DNA from 4 places in the Pradoshia sp. Z6_59 genome. Region 3 is predicted to be linked to each of the others. Evidence: riboswitches for the same ligand, from Rfam matches in the RefSeq annotation. Region 3 holds a riboswitch; each other region holds the start of a gene.

Region 1 (3,179 bases), on a different contig from region 3:
GAATATGTAGGATGGGTACTGTAGACGAATACGGCGCTCTGTTTCTTTATTGAAGAATGCAGAAGGAGTGTAGATCATTTCTGCCTCAATAAATTTAGGGTTGGCTGATGAATCTGTGGCACTTAATATAAAGTATCCAGGAGTTACTTTCCCTTTCAGCCATTTGAAGAATCCTGAAAATTCGACTGGAGCAATATAAACATACTCACCATTTACTTTTTGGATTTGCAAATTTCCTAATTCGTAGTAGCTCGTATTTGGTACCTGGCCAAATGCTTTTTTCATTTTATTGCGGGCGTATTGAGGAGGCACGCTGGCCGGCTTTTTATTTTCATCAAATGTTTGTATTTCTTCTTTGACGTCCATTTTGGCTATTGTATACTTTTCATCAGCATTAAACAGAAATGCTGTTAAAAAATAGAGGCCGACAAGCAAACTACCTGCAAATAAAATACCTTTAATAGTTCTCTCCATACCCGTAGCAATCATTGAACCCAATAGAGTTAGTATGATGACGTAAATCCAAAGAGAGGAGATAGTTTGATCCAAAAGGGTGAAGTAATAAAATAAAAATGCTCCAATTGTGATTAATGCAGCTAAACTGACAAAAACAAGTAGCCTTGTTTTCCCCTTCATGTGGATACGTAATTTTTCATTATTTTTGAATGGCACAAGAATAAGTGCCGATATAACCCCAATGATAATGGAATAGATGAAGATATTTCCCACAAAGTACCCCTCCTTATTTTTTTCATAATTTCCCTTAATATCCTATACGAATAACTAACCACAATGATTCATGAATTGGAAATATTCATGAATTTTAGTTGCTGTAACTTGATTTAGGGTATTCTTTATTATAAATCAAAAATATTTTAAATATTATAAATTATTATTGACATTGCTAAACAAGATAGGATATAGTTGGAAACATCAAATTTAATTGAATAGCAAGCGATTCTTATCGAGAGAAGTGGAGGGATTTGGCCCTATGATACTTCGGCAGCGGATTTTTACTATGGTAAAAATACTGTGCTAATTCCAACAAACATCTGTTTGAGAGATAAGAGGAAGCTTTAAGCGAACATATTTCTACTTGTCTTTTTATGTATATGTTCATACAAAGCCTCTTCTGTCTAATGACAGAAGGGGCTTTTTGCATTTCGAATTTTTTAGACCTGGAGGAGAGAACATGATTGAGTTTCGAAACATAAAAAAGTCATATCAAGCAAATGGTCAAAGCGTAGATGCTCTGAGAGGCATTCATTTAACGGTTGAAAAAGGGGATATTTTTGGAGTGGTAGGATACAGCGGGGCCGGGAAAAGTACACTTTTGCGTTTAGTTAATATGCTTGAACGGCCTACTGAGGGGGAGGTCCTTGTGAATGGTAAATCGTTTGCCAGTCTCAAAGCAAAGGAATTAAGGGCAGAGAAAAAGAAAATCGGGATGATCTTTCAACATTTCAATTTACTTCAATCTAAGACGGTATTTGATAATGTAGCGATTCCATTGATACTATCCGGCGTTCGTAAAGAAACGATTCAAAATAGAGTTCGAGAATTACTGGAGTTCGTGGGGTTATCAGCTAAGGGTCGAAGTTACCCGGATGAATTGTCAGGTGGACAGAAGCAGAGGGTTGGAATTGCGAGAGCTCTGGCCACGAACCCATCTATCCTGCTATGTGACGAAGCTACATCGGCATTGGATCCGCAGACGACAAGGGATGTTTTAGAGCTATTGAAAAAAATAAACCGAGAATACAATATAACAATTTTGCTTATTACACATGAAATGTCGGTGATTAAAGAGATATGCAATAAGGTCGCTGTCATGGAAAATGGGAGGGTTGTTGAGCAGGGTCCTGTTCTTGATATTTTTTCCAAGCCAACCACTGAGGTTGCCAAGCGGTTTGTTAGAACAGTCATTCACGACGAGATTCCGCAGAGCTTTTTGAAATCCTTAAAGGAGAATAAACCAGCAGTTTGGAAACTTAATTTTTTGGGATCTTCGTCTGGCAAGCATCTACTTTCAACAGTGGCGAAAAGTTTTGATGTCCATTTAAGTGTTCTTTCTGCCAATATTTCTGAAATACAGGAAACCCCTTTTGGGAATTTAATCGTTGAGGTCATCGGTGAAACAGAAGAAATAAAGAAGGCGATCCAATACATAGAGAGTGAGGATGTGCTCTTGCAGGAGGTTAAGCTATCATGAATGAACAGCTTTTAGGAATGGAAATTACACTTGAACAGTTACTGATTGGATTCAGTGACACACTCTATATGGTTTTCTTCTCCTTACTATTCGCGGCCGTGATTGGATTGCCTTTAGGGATTTTACTCGTCATAACGAGAAAGGGTCACATTCTGGAGAATAAGTGGGTGTTTAATATATTGAACCCAATCATTAATATTTTACGCTCGGTTCCCTTCATTATTTTATTGGTGGCTTTGATTCCATTTACACGATTGGTTGTTGGATCGGCGATTGGAACGAATGCCGCCATTGTACCGCTTGTATTTTATGCAGGTCCTTATATTGCCAGATTGGTTGAAAATTCATTATTGGAAGTTGATAAGGGAATTATTGAAGCAGCTCAGTCAATGGGCGCGACTGAATGGCAGATTATTTTTCGGTTTTTAATACCCGAGGGGCTTAGCTCTCTTGTTTTAACCTTTACAACAGCGACTATTGGACTGGTTGGAGCCTCAGCAATGGCAGGGGCAGTTGGTGCTGGAGGGGTTGGAGATCTCGCCCTCACCTATGGTTATCAGAGATTCGACACTAACACCATGATTGTAACTGTTGCAGCACTGGTGATCATTGTGCAGCTTTTACAATCCATAGGCAATATGCTCGCTAGAAAAATAAGAAGACGATGATAAAGAAGGGGATGGACAAAATGAAAAAACTATTTCTTACTATTTTAATAATTGCATGTACTGTCGTAACAGCAGCATGTGGGAGCGATTCAAAAGGCAGTGCAAAAGAGGGCAGCTCCACCATTAAGGTTGGAGTGAGCAGCGGGGACACAAGAATATGGGATTATATTGCTGATCTTGCTAAGGAGAAGGGGCTCAATATAGAGCTTGTAAAGTTCAGTGATTATATTTTGCCGAATACAGCTCTAAATGATGGCGAAGTGGACGCTAATGCATTCCAAACAATCTCTTATTTTGAA
Region 2 (3,179 bases), on a different contig from region 3:
AATCTCTTATGATGGCAGGATGTTGCTTGATGGTGGAGTTGCCGATCCAATACCGATTCAAAAATCCCAAGCAGATGGGAATACAAAAAATATCGTTGTGCTCACCGGGAACAAAGGCTATATGAAAGCGTCGTCGTTTGATTGGCTTGGAAAAAGAAAATATAAGAACTATCAAGGGCTGCTAAAGGCCCTTCGCAAACGGCATATCGTTTACAATGATACGATCCGCTATTTGGAGGAACAGGAGGAAAAGGGACTTGTCGTTATTATTCGTCCATTAGTGAAATCAGATGTCAGCCGTGTTGAGCGTAACCCTAAAAAGCTGAAAAAGCTATACAATCAAGGATATGCTGAGGCCAAGGCTGCTTATGGAAAAATAAAACGGTTATTGTAATAAAAACCCATCACGTTAAATAGTGATGGGTTAACATTAAGTATGAAATTAGGCTAATTCTGATTGTAAGTAATTCCAGATTAAATGAGCAGTATGTTCAATAGAACTGATATGGGTTCTTTCAAAAGCATGTGAAGCATCAATGCCAGGTCCAATTAATCCGTGTTTGATATCATAACCGGCACGGATGGCAGCAGAAGCATCAGAACCGTAGAAAGGATATATATCTACACGGTAATCAATCTTGTGCTGCTTTGCTAACGCGACTAAATGCTGACGAAGGCCATAATGATAGGGGCCGCTTGAATCTTTCGCACAAATGGAAACACTGTATTCATCCGTAGATTGTCCATCCCCAATGGCTCCCATATCTACAGCCAGGTATTCAACGGTTTCAGCAGGAATATTGGAGTTTCCGCCATAGCCAATTTCTTCGTTATTTGAAATTAAGAAATGAGTTGTATAGGGAAGAGTGATACCTTCTTCTTTTAGCTGTTTAATGATGTACATTAAAATGCCGACACTCGCTTTATCATCTAAATGACGGGATTTAATAAATCCATTGTCTGTCAATTCAACGCGTGGCTCGAAGGAAACAAAATCACCTACGGAAATACCCAAACCTTCTGTATCCGTCTTGCTTTTAGTCACAGCATCAATTCGAACTTCAATCGTTGCATCCTCGCGTTTAATATCCCCCATTTTCTGATAAACATGGACTGAGGTTTGGTTTAATAGTATTGTCCCTGTATACGTTTTCCCTTCAGAAGTATGGATTTTACAATATTCGCCCTCCACAGAATTCCAGCGAAATCCGCCGATCATTGATAATTTTAAACGTCCGCTTGGTTTGATTTCTTTCACCATAGCACCTAATGTGTCTACATGGGCTGTTAGAAAACGGTGCTTTGTATCATCCTGCCCCTTGATTGTTGCCAATAGGGCACCTTTATTTGTTTTTATTGCAGGTATTCCTTGAGATTGTAAAAACTGTGCTACATGATCAATCACTTCCGTTGTATAGCCGCTCGGACTTGGAATGGATACAAGGTTTTTTATGTACTGGAAAATTTCCTGACCATTGGCTTTCATGGTTTCGAATCACTCCTTTTTATGGATAGATTTATTATATACCTTTGTTAAAAAGTTGGACAATAAAGGCAGAAATAACTTGCTTTTTTAGCAGTGGGACTGTAAATTTATAGTTAAATAAATATTCTGAAAAATCTTATCAAGAGAGATGGAGGGACAGGCCCTGTGAAATCTCAGCAACCGCCAATATGGAAAGGTGCTAATTCCTGCAGGAAGAATCATTCCTGGCCGATAAGAAGGAGCTCATTTTAATGAAAAGTCTTCTTCTTGAAGACTTTTTTCGTTTATAAGCCTATTTTTCATTCACTGGCAAAATGAGCAGATTGAGGAAATTCGCAACATATGATGGTGTATAAGAGCCGGACGAAGGTAAATCAGAATAACTGTATTTTGGGGATTAATAAAGAGAGAGGAGTCATACATATGACAACAGTTAAAATTGAAACACTCTTAGCTCAAATAGGCAATCGAAGTGAAACACAAACAGGTACTGTTAATCCGCCAGTTTATTTTTCCACAGCCTATCGCCATAACGGAATAGGGGAATCAACAGGGTTTGATTACATAAGAACAGGGAACCCAACCAGAAAATTATTAGAGGAAGCAATTGCCGAGCTAGAGGGTGGTGAACAGGGATTTGCCTATAGTTCAGGCATGGCTGCCATTCACTCATTGCTATGCTTATTTTCTCCAGGCGATGAAATAGCCGTCTCTGCTGATCTTTATGGAGGGACCTACCGGTTATTTGAACAAATATGGAAGACATATGGCATCAAGTTTACCTATTGCCATACATATGAAGATTTTGCTGAATCCATTACGGAAAATACGAAGGCCTTCTTTATAGAAACTCCGACAAATCCGCTTATGCAGGAAATGGATATTAAAGAAATTGCTCAATTGACCCAATCTAACAATCTACTGCTCATCGTAGATAATACGTTTTATACACCCATTTTACAAAGACCGATTGAGCAGGGAGCAGATATTGTTGTCCACAGTGCCACCAAATATTTAGCAGGACATAATGATGTGTTGGCAGGTTTAATTGTCTCAAAGAGTGCAGAGGTTGGTGCACTTTTAGAGGAATATCAAAATGCCACAGGAGCCGTGCTGCCCCCATTTGACTCCTGGCTTGTGATGAGAGGAATGAAAACATTGAGCCTACGGATGAGGCAGCATGAGGAAAATGCTAAGAAAATCAGCAGATTTTTAAGAGAAAGAGAAGAAGTGACAGATGTCCTTTATCCTGGTAAAGGGGGGATGATATCGTTCCGGCTAAAATCAGAGGAATGGGTCAATCCATTTTTAAAAAGCCTTCAAATCATATCCTTTGCTGAAAGTCTGGGTGGAGTAGAAAGCTTAATGACATACCCTGCTACACAAACACATGCGGATATCCCTGAGGAAGTGCGGACACAAAATGGGGTCTGTAATTGTTTGCTGCGCTATTCTGTTGGGATTGAGCATGCAGATGATTTGATTGATGATCTTATTCAAGCTTTTGAATCATTATCGATTTAGGTTAACTTTACAGGCATTTAGGTGCATCATGAAGCATTCCAGAAGTAATACCTGAAAAGGATAAATCAGAAAATTATGTAAATTAAAGACCCGTTTTGTTATACTAAACCAAAATGGGTCTTTGGGGAGAATGAAAATGGCTGAACAGGTGATTTCTATTAGTAATCTT
Region 3 (3,179 bases):
CTTCCATATGATTGTAAAGGATGTAGCCCCCATCGATCTTGCTGCTTCGATTACACCTTTATCAATTTCACGCAATCCAATCTCAACCATTCGCGCATAGAATGGAGCAGCACCGATAATTAATGCTGGCAAAGCTGCATTAACACCGATAATACTTCCTACTAAAGCCTTTGTGAAAGGAATTAACAAGACGATTAAAATAATAAATGGAATGGAACGGAATATGTTAACGAAAGCACCTACGATTCCGTAAATCACTTTGTTTTCCCACATATTCCCCTTTGAGGTCAAGAATAATAGTAGACCCAATATAATTCCAAGGAAAAAAGTTGCGATTAATGAGACACCTGTCATATACAAGGTTTCCCATGTCTTTTCATAAATTCGTTCCCAAACTACATTTGGTAATAATGTTTCCATCATTCTGAAATCACCTCCACACCAATTTCCTGATTGTGGAGATAGTCAATTGCTTTTGCCACTTCAGCAGCATCACCGTCTACATGAATAAATAATGTTCCATAGGACCCGTGCTGAGTCTGCGATATTTTACCCTGCAATATGTTTACATTGATTTTGTAAGAGCGGATAACCTCTGATAAAACAGGGGTTTCAGCTGATTCACCAATAAAGGATAATTGCACAACTTTACCCGTCGGATATTCAGCAAGCAAATGCTCAATCGTCTCTTTCGTTTCTTCCGGCTCAGTCACTTGCTGGACAAATCGTTTAGTAATCGGAGCATTCGGTTTTTTAAATACATCAAGTACTTTTCCGCTCTCGACTACTTTCCCCATCTCCATCACAGCAACGCGGTGACAGATCTTACGAATAACATGCATTTCATGAGTAATTAATACGATTGTCAAGCCAAGCCTTTTATTTATATCAACGAGTAAATCCAAAATATCGTCTGTAGTCTGAGGATCAAGTGCTGATGTCGCCTCGTCACAGAGAAGAACCTGCGGATTGTTCGCTAATGCACGCGCTATACCGACTCGCTGTTTTTGACCGCCGCTTAACTGAGACGGATAAGCATTTTCACGGCCATCCAATCCTACCAGACTTACAAGCTCCTTCACTCTTTCTTTACGTACCTTGCTTGGTACCCCTGCAATTTCTAAAGGAAACTCTATATTTTCACTGACTGTCCTTGACCAGAGGAGATTAAAGTGTTGAAAAATCATACTTATTTCCATTCTGGCTTTTCTTAATTCAGCACCTTTTATAGCAGCCATATCTTTGCCTGCCACCAAGACACTTCCTTCTGTTGGCTTCTCTAAACCGTTCAGCATTCTAATGAGAGTACTTTTTCCCGCACCGCTGTACCCGATAATTCCAAAGATCTCGCCCTTTTCAATAGACAATGAGACTTGATCCACTGCTTTGACAGCTGATGAACGTTTAAATGTTCCTGAGAAGGTCTTCGATACATCACGTAATGTAATCATAAAATGTTCACCTGCTCTTTCTATCAACCTATAATTAAAGAATAACTTCAGTTAAACAAAAATGCCTTTCTGCGGAGGCAGAAAGGCATGATTAATTTATAACATGTTCCTTTCTCTCATCTCCCAGGATCTATTATCCTGTGTGAATTGGCACCTTTTCAATCATAAATGATTGCCGGTTGCCGGGCTTCAAAGGGCACAATCCCTCCACCTCTCTTGATAAGAGTACATAAACTATTCAATTAATTCTAACTGTCTGCTATCCTATCATGTTAAAGAAAGAACTGTCAACACCAAAGTCTGCATAGCATGTTCAATATGTTATTTCACAGCCGCCTCAGTGGAAGCTATACCTGTTGCTTTTTCAATCGCAAGCTCCAATTCTTCAATTAGATCTTCTGCATGTTCAATTCCAACAGACAGTCTGATTAAATCCTCCTGCACACCTGATGCTTTTAATCCCTCTTCACTTAGTTGCTGATGAGTCGTGCTTGCCGGATGGATAATTAGGCTCTTTGCATCTCCCACATTGGCCACATGGGACCACAGTTCAACGGAATCAATCAGTTTTTTACCTGCCTCGCGTCCACCCTTTATTCCAAAAACAACGACTGCTCCAGCACCTTTGGGTAAATATTTCTTCGTTTTTTCGTAATCAGGGTGATCTGAATCTCCTGGATACAAGACCCATGATACAGCCGGATGCTGTTTTAAATAATCAACTATTAATCTCGTATTGGCTATATGCTCCTTCATTCTCACATGCAGAGTTTCCAATCCGAGAATAAATTGAAAGGCATTGTACGGGCTTAAGGAAGGACCTAAATCTCTCAACAGCTGAACTCTAGCCTTCACAATAAATGCTGCTGCACCAATTGCTTCACTGTAAATCAGATCATGATAACTTGGATCCGGTTCTGTAAAGCCCGGAAATTTAGATGAATTCCAGTCAAACTTCCCTCCATCGACTATGACCCCACCTAATGTGGTTCCATTTCCAAGCAGCCATTTCGTAGCTGAGTGTACGACGATATCCGCTCCAAACTCAATCGGACGTGATAAATAAGGAGTAGCAAATGTATTATCAATGATTAATGGAATTCCAGCTTCATGAGCAATTTCCGCCACCCGTTCAATATCAAGAACCTGCAGGCTTGGATTTCCAATCGTTTCTCCAAAAATAGCTTTGGTCTTTGAAGTAATCGCTTCTCTAAAATTTTCCGGATCACTTGGATCCACGAACCTTACGTTAATACCATACTTAGGAAGAGTATTGGCAAATAAATTGTAGGTTCCGCCATATAGAGTGGATGCAGAGATAATTTCATCACCTGCTCCAGCAATATTTAGAATGGAGAGTGTTATAGCTGCAGCACCACTTGAAACAGCTAAAGCTCCAATACCACCTTCTAATTCGGCTATGCGTTCTTCGAATACACTTGAAGTGGGATTATGAATTCTAGTATAAATATAGCCAGATTCAGCTAATCCAAATAAATCCGCAGCATGATCTGTGTCTTTAAATAAATAAGCATTCGTCTGGTAAATCGGCACGCTTCTCGCTCCAGTTACCGAATCCTGCTGCAATCCTCCGTGTATACCTACTGTTTCAAACCGATACTTCTTTTCTTCATTTGCCATTCTACATCTCTCCATTTCATTTTAAGTAGAGAAGTGAGTAAATGAAAAAAACCTCTTCATATAAGAAGAGGCAGGCATTTTCCATCT
Region 4 (3,179 bases), on a different contig from region 3:
TCCGTACGCAGTACTTCTACTTTATCCGTTTTCTCCCAAGGAAGATCTAAATCATTGCGTCCAAAATGTCCGTAAGCTGCTGTTTGTTTATAAATCGGACGTCTTAAATCAAGCATTTTTATGATTCCTGCAGGGCGCAGATCAAAGTTAGCACGTACTAATTCAATTAATTTTTCCTCTTCAATTTTACCTGTACCGAACGTATCAATGGATATAGATACTGGCTGAGCTACACCAATCGCGTAAGCCAGCTGAACTTCTGCTTTATCTGCAAGACCTGCTGCTACAATATTTTTAGCTACATATCTGGCTGCATAGGCAGCAGAACGGTCTACCTTTGTAGCATCTTTACCAGAGAATGCTCCACCACCGTGACGTGCATATCCACCATACGTGTCTACGATAATTTTACGGCCAGTCAAGCCTGCATCCCCTTGTGGACCTCCGATAACAAAACGGCCCGTTGGGTTAATAAAATATTTAGTTTGTTCATCAATAAGGTGAGCTGGAACAACCGGTTTTATTACTTGTTCTTTTAAGTCTTTCTTAATTTGCTCCAGTGTTGTATCCGCGTCATGTTGAGTAGAGATTACGATTGTATCAATTCTAACCGGATTTTTGTTTTCATCATATTCCACTGTGACTTGTGTTTTTCCATCAGGACGCAAGTATGGCAGAACATCTTGTTTACGAACTTCAGCCAGCTTTCGAGATAATTGGTGAGCAAGAGAAATAGGAAGAGGCATTAATTCTTCTGTTTCGTTGCAGGCAAAACCGAACATTAGACCCTGATCTCCCGCCCCAATTGCTTCAATCTCTTCATCTGACATCGTGCCTTCTCTTGATTCCAAAGCTTGGTCTACACCTTGGGCGATATCTGCAGATTGTTCATCAATAGAGGTTAAGACAGCGCATGTTTCTGCATCGAAACCATATTTTGCACGAGTATAACCAATCCCTTTGATTGTGTCACGTACAATTTTTGGAATATCCACATACGTAGAAGTAGTGATTTCTCCCGCTACTAAAACTAATCCAGTGGTAACAGATGTTTCGCAGGCTACCCTTGCATTTGGATCCTTTGCTAATATTTCATCCAAAATGGCATCAGAAACCTGATCGCAAATTTTATCCGGATGACCTTCTGTTACAGATTCTGATGTAAACAAATGTCTTTTATTAGACATGTATATTTCCTCCTTCAGTTTCCCTGTTTATGGCTACTCATTATCTTTAATTATCTCCTGATTATACGAAAAAAGACCTTTCCCCTTTATAAAGAAAAGAGGAAAGGTCTGAGTCTCAGAAATCGGCCTTTCACTCTCATCGTTCAAGGCATTATAACCTTGCATCAAGTTAGCACCTTTGCGTGATTTCCATTAAAGGAATCAAACTGCAGGTTGCCCCGGCTTCATAGAGCTCGTCTCTCCACCGAGTCTTGATAAGAGTATCCATATCAAATGTATATAATATCTTATCCATCATTTTCTGTCAATAAATAAGCAGGAATATATTGTTAAGATAGACCTGGAGCTTCATCCTTTCCTAAAAGAAACACATTCCGACCTTAAGATTCGCATTTCTATTATGATATTGATATAATTAATTTACGAATATTCAAATAAATAAACATTGTTATTTATCCATAAAGGTTGACTAACATCACTGTTTTTTTCACTATGGAAAATAATAATAGTTATTCTTATATACTATATTAATCAATTGTTTTGAAAATTAACACAATTAGTATGGATAAATCAATTAAATGTGTTATACTAATTTCCATATAATATACTTACCAAAATTCTGGAAAAGGATGATACCTTATGAACAGTGTAGGAGTTTCCAATGAATTGAAACAATTACTTACTCATGATAATATTCACATTCAGCTTTCAGTGCCACAACTAGTTGAAAAAGTATTAACCAGAAAAGAGGGCATCCTCACATCTACTGGAGCTATTAAAGCTGAAACAGGTAAATATACCGGCAGATCCCCAAAGGATAAATATATTGTAGAGGAAGCTGCTACTAAAGATAAAATAGCCTGGGGAAGCGTCAATCAAGCAATATCTGAAGATGCATTTTCTAAATTATATGATAAAGTTATCGATTACCTCGAAAAACGAGATGAATTATTTGTATTTAATGGGTTTGCTGGAGCTGCAACAGACTACCGCCTTCCTATACAAGTAATCAATGAATATGCCTGGCACAATTTATTTGTACATCAGTTGTTTATCCGCCCCACTAAAGATGAGCTTGAAAACCATTCGCCTGAGTTTACTATTATCTCAGCACCAGGTTTTAAAGCAAACCCTCTTGTGGACGGTACACACTCTGAGACGTTTATCATCATTTCATTCGAAAAAAAAGTGGTCTTAATTGGAGGCACTGAGTATGCAGGTGAAATGAAAAAATCCATTTTTTCAATCATGAATTACCTGCTGCCTGAGAATAATGTGTTCTCTATGCATTGTTCAGCAAATGTAGGTTTTGAGGGAGATGTAGCTCTTTTCTTTGGCCTATCAGGTACTGGAAAGACTACTTTATCAGCCGATCCAAATCGCCGCCTAATAGGTGATGACGAACATGGCTGGTCTCCTGATGGGGTATTTAACATTGAAGGCGGCTGTTACGCAAAATGCATCAATCTCACAGAGGAAAAAGAGCCTCAAATTTTTAATGCCATTCGCTTTGGTTCTGTACTAGAGAATGTAGTTGTAGACGAAGATACGAGAATTGCTGACTATGATAATGGAATGTTAACTGAAAATACCCGGGCAGCTTACCCAATCGAAGCCATGCAGAATATCGTCACACCAAGTATAGCAGGCCATCCCAATACCATCATCTTCTTAACTGCTGATGCTTTTGGTGTTCTGCCTCCAATCAGCAAGTTAACAAAAGAACAGGCAATGTATCATTTCCTAAGCGGTTATACGAGTAAATTGGCAGGAACTGAACTCGGAATTACTTCACCACAGGCAACGTTTTCTACCTGCTTCGGTTCACCGTTCTTACCATTACATCCAACAAAATATGCTGAGATGCTTGGCAAAAATATTGAGGAGCATCAAGTTCAGGTATATCTGGTTAACACCGGTTGGACTGGAGGAGAATATGGAACAGGCAGCCGAATGAAGCTTTCTTATACACGTTTGATGATTCAAGCTGCA

What was found. A riboswitch is a leader RNA that binds a small molecule or an ion and turns the genes downstream of it on or off. The one in region 3 is predicted to bind S-adenosylmethionine.
Region 1: it holds a riboswitch for S-adenosylmethionine, as region 3 does, so the genes downstream of both, AC4D4B_RS07120 (methionine ABC transporter ATP-binding protein) here and AC4D4B_RS04725 (methionine ABC transporter ATP-binding protein) in region 3, are expected to answer to the same signal.
Region 2: it holds a riboswitch for S-adenosylmethionine, as region 3 does, so the genes downstream of both, AC4D4B_RS17135 (methionine biosynthesis PLP-dependent protein) here and AC4D4B_RS04725 (methionine ABC transporter ATP-binding protein) in region 3, are expected to answer to the same signal.
Region 4: it holds a riboswitch for S-adenosylmethionine, as region 3 does, so the genes downstream of both, metK (methionine adenosyltransferase) here and AC4D4B_RS04725 (methionine ABC transporter ATP-binding protein) in region 3, are expected to answer to the same signal.

Annotation. Positions count from the first base shown of each region.
Region 1 is NZ_JBZCPP010000005.1:86,476-89,654, forward strand. Features, by position in the region: gene AC4D4B_RS07115 (YrzE family protein) at 1-729, opposite strand, end outside; SAM riboswitch class I at 959-1,070, shown strand; gene AC4D4B_RS07120 (methionine ABC transporter ATP-binding protein) at 1,193-2,212, shown strand; gene AC4D4B_RS07125 (methionine ABC transporter permease) at 2,230-2,880, shown strand; gene AC4D4B_RS07130 (MetQ/NlpA family ABC transporter substrate-binding protein) at 2,901-3,179, shown strand, end outside.
Region 2 is NZ_JBZCPP010000022.1:37,452-40,630, forward strand. Features, by position in the region: gene AC4D4B_RS17125 (patatin-like phospholipase family protein) at 1-394, shown strand, start outside; gene AC4D4B_RS17130 (M42 family metallopeptidase) at 443-1,486, opposite strand; SAM riboswitch class I at 1,620-1,724, shown strand; gene AC4D4B_RS17135 (methionine biosynthesis PLP-dependent protein) at 1,910-3,010, shown strand; gene AC4D4B_RS17140 (ABC transporter ATP-binding protein) at 3,141-3,179, shown strand, end outside.
Region 3 is NZ_JBZCPP010000003.1:140,399-143,577, reverse strand. Features, by position in the region: gene AC4D4B_RS04730 (methionine ABC transporter permease) at 1-423, opposite strand, end outside; gene AC4D4B_RS04725 (methionine ABC transporter ATP-binding protein) at 420-1,451, opposite strand; SAM riboswitch class I at 1,565-1,677, opposite strand; gene AC4D4B_RS04720 (O-acetylhomoserine aminocarboxypropyltransferase/cysteine synthase family protein) at 1,773-3,092, opposite strand.
Region 4 is NZ_JBZCPP010000020.1:26,214-29,392, reverse strand. Features, by position in the region: gene metK (methionine adenosyltransferase) at 1-1,187, opposite strand, end outside; SAM riboswitch class I at 1,321-1,448, opposite strand; gene pckA (phosphoenolpyruvate carboxykinase (ATP)) at 1,827-3,179, shown strand, end outside.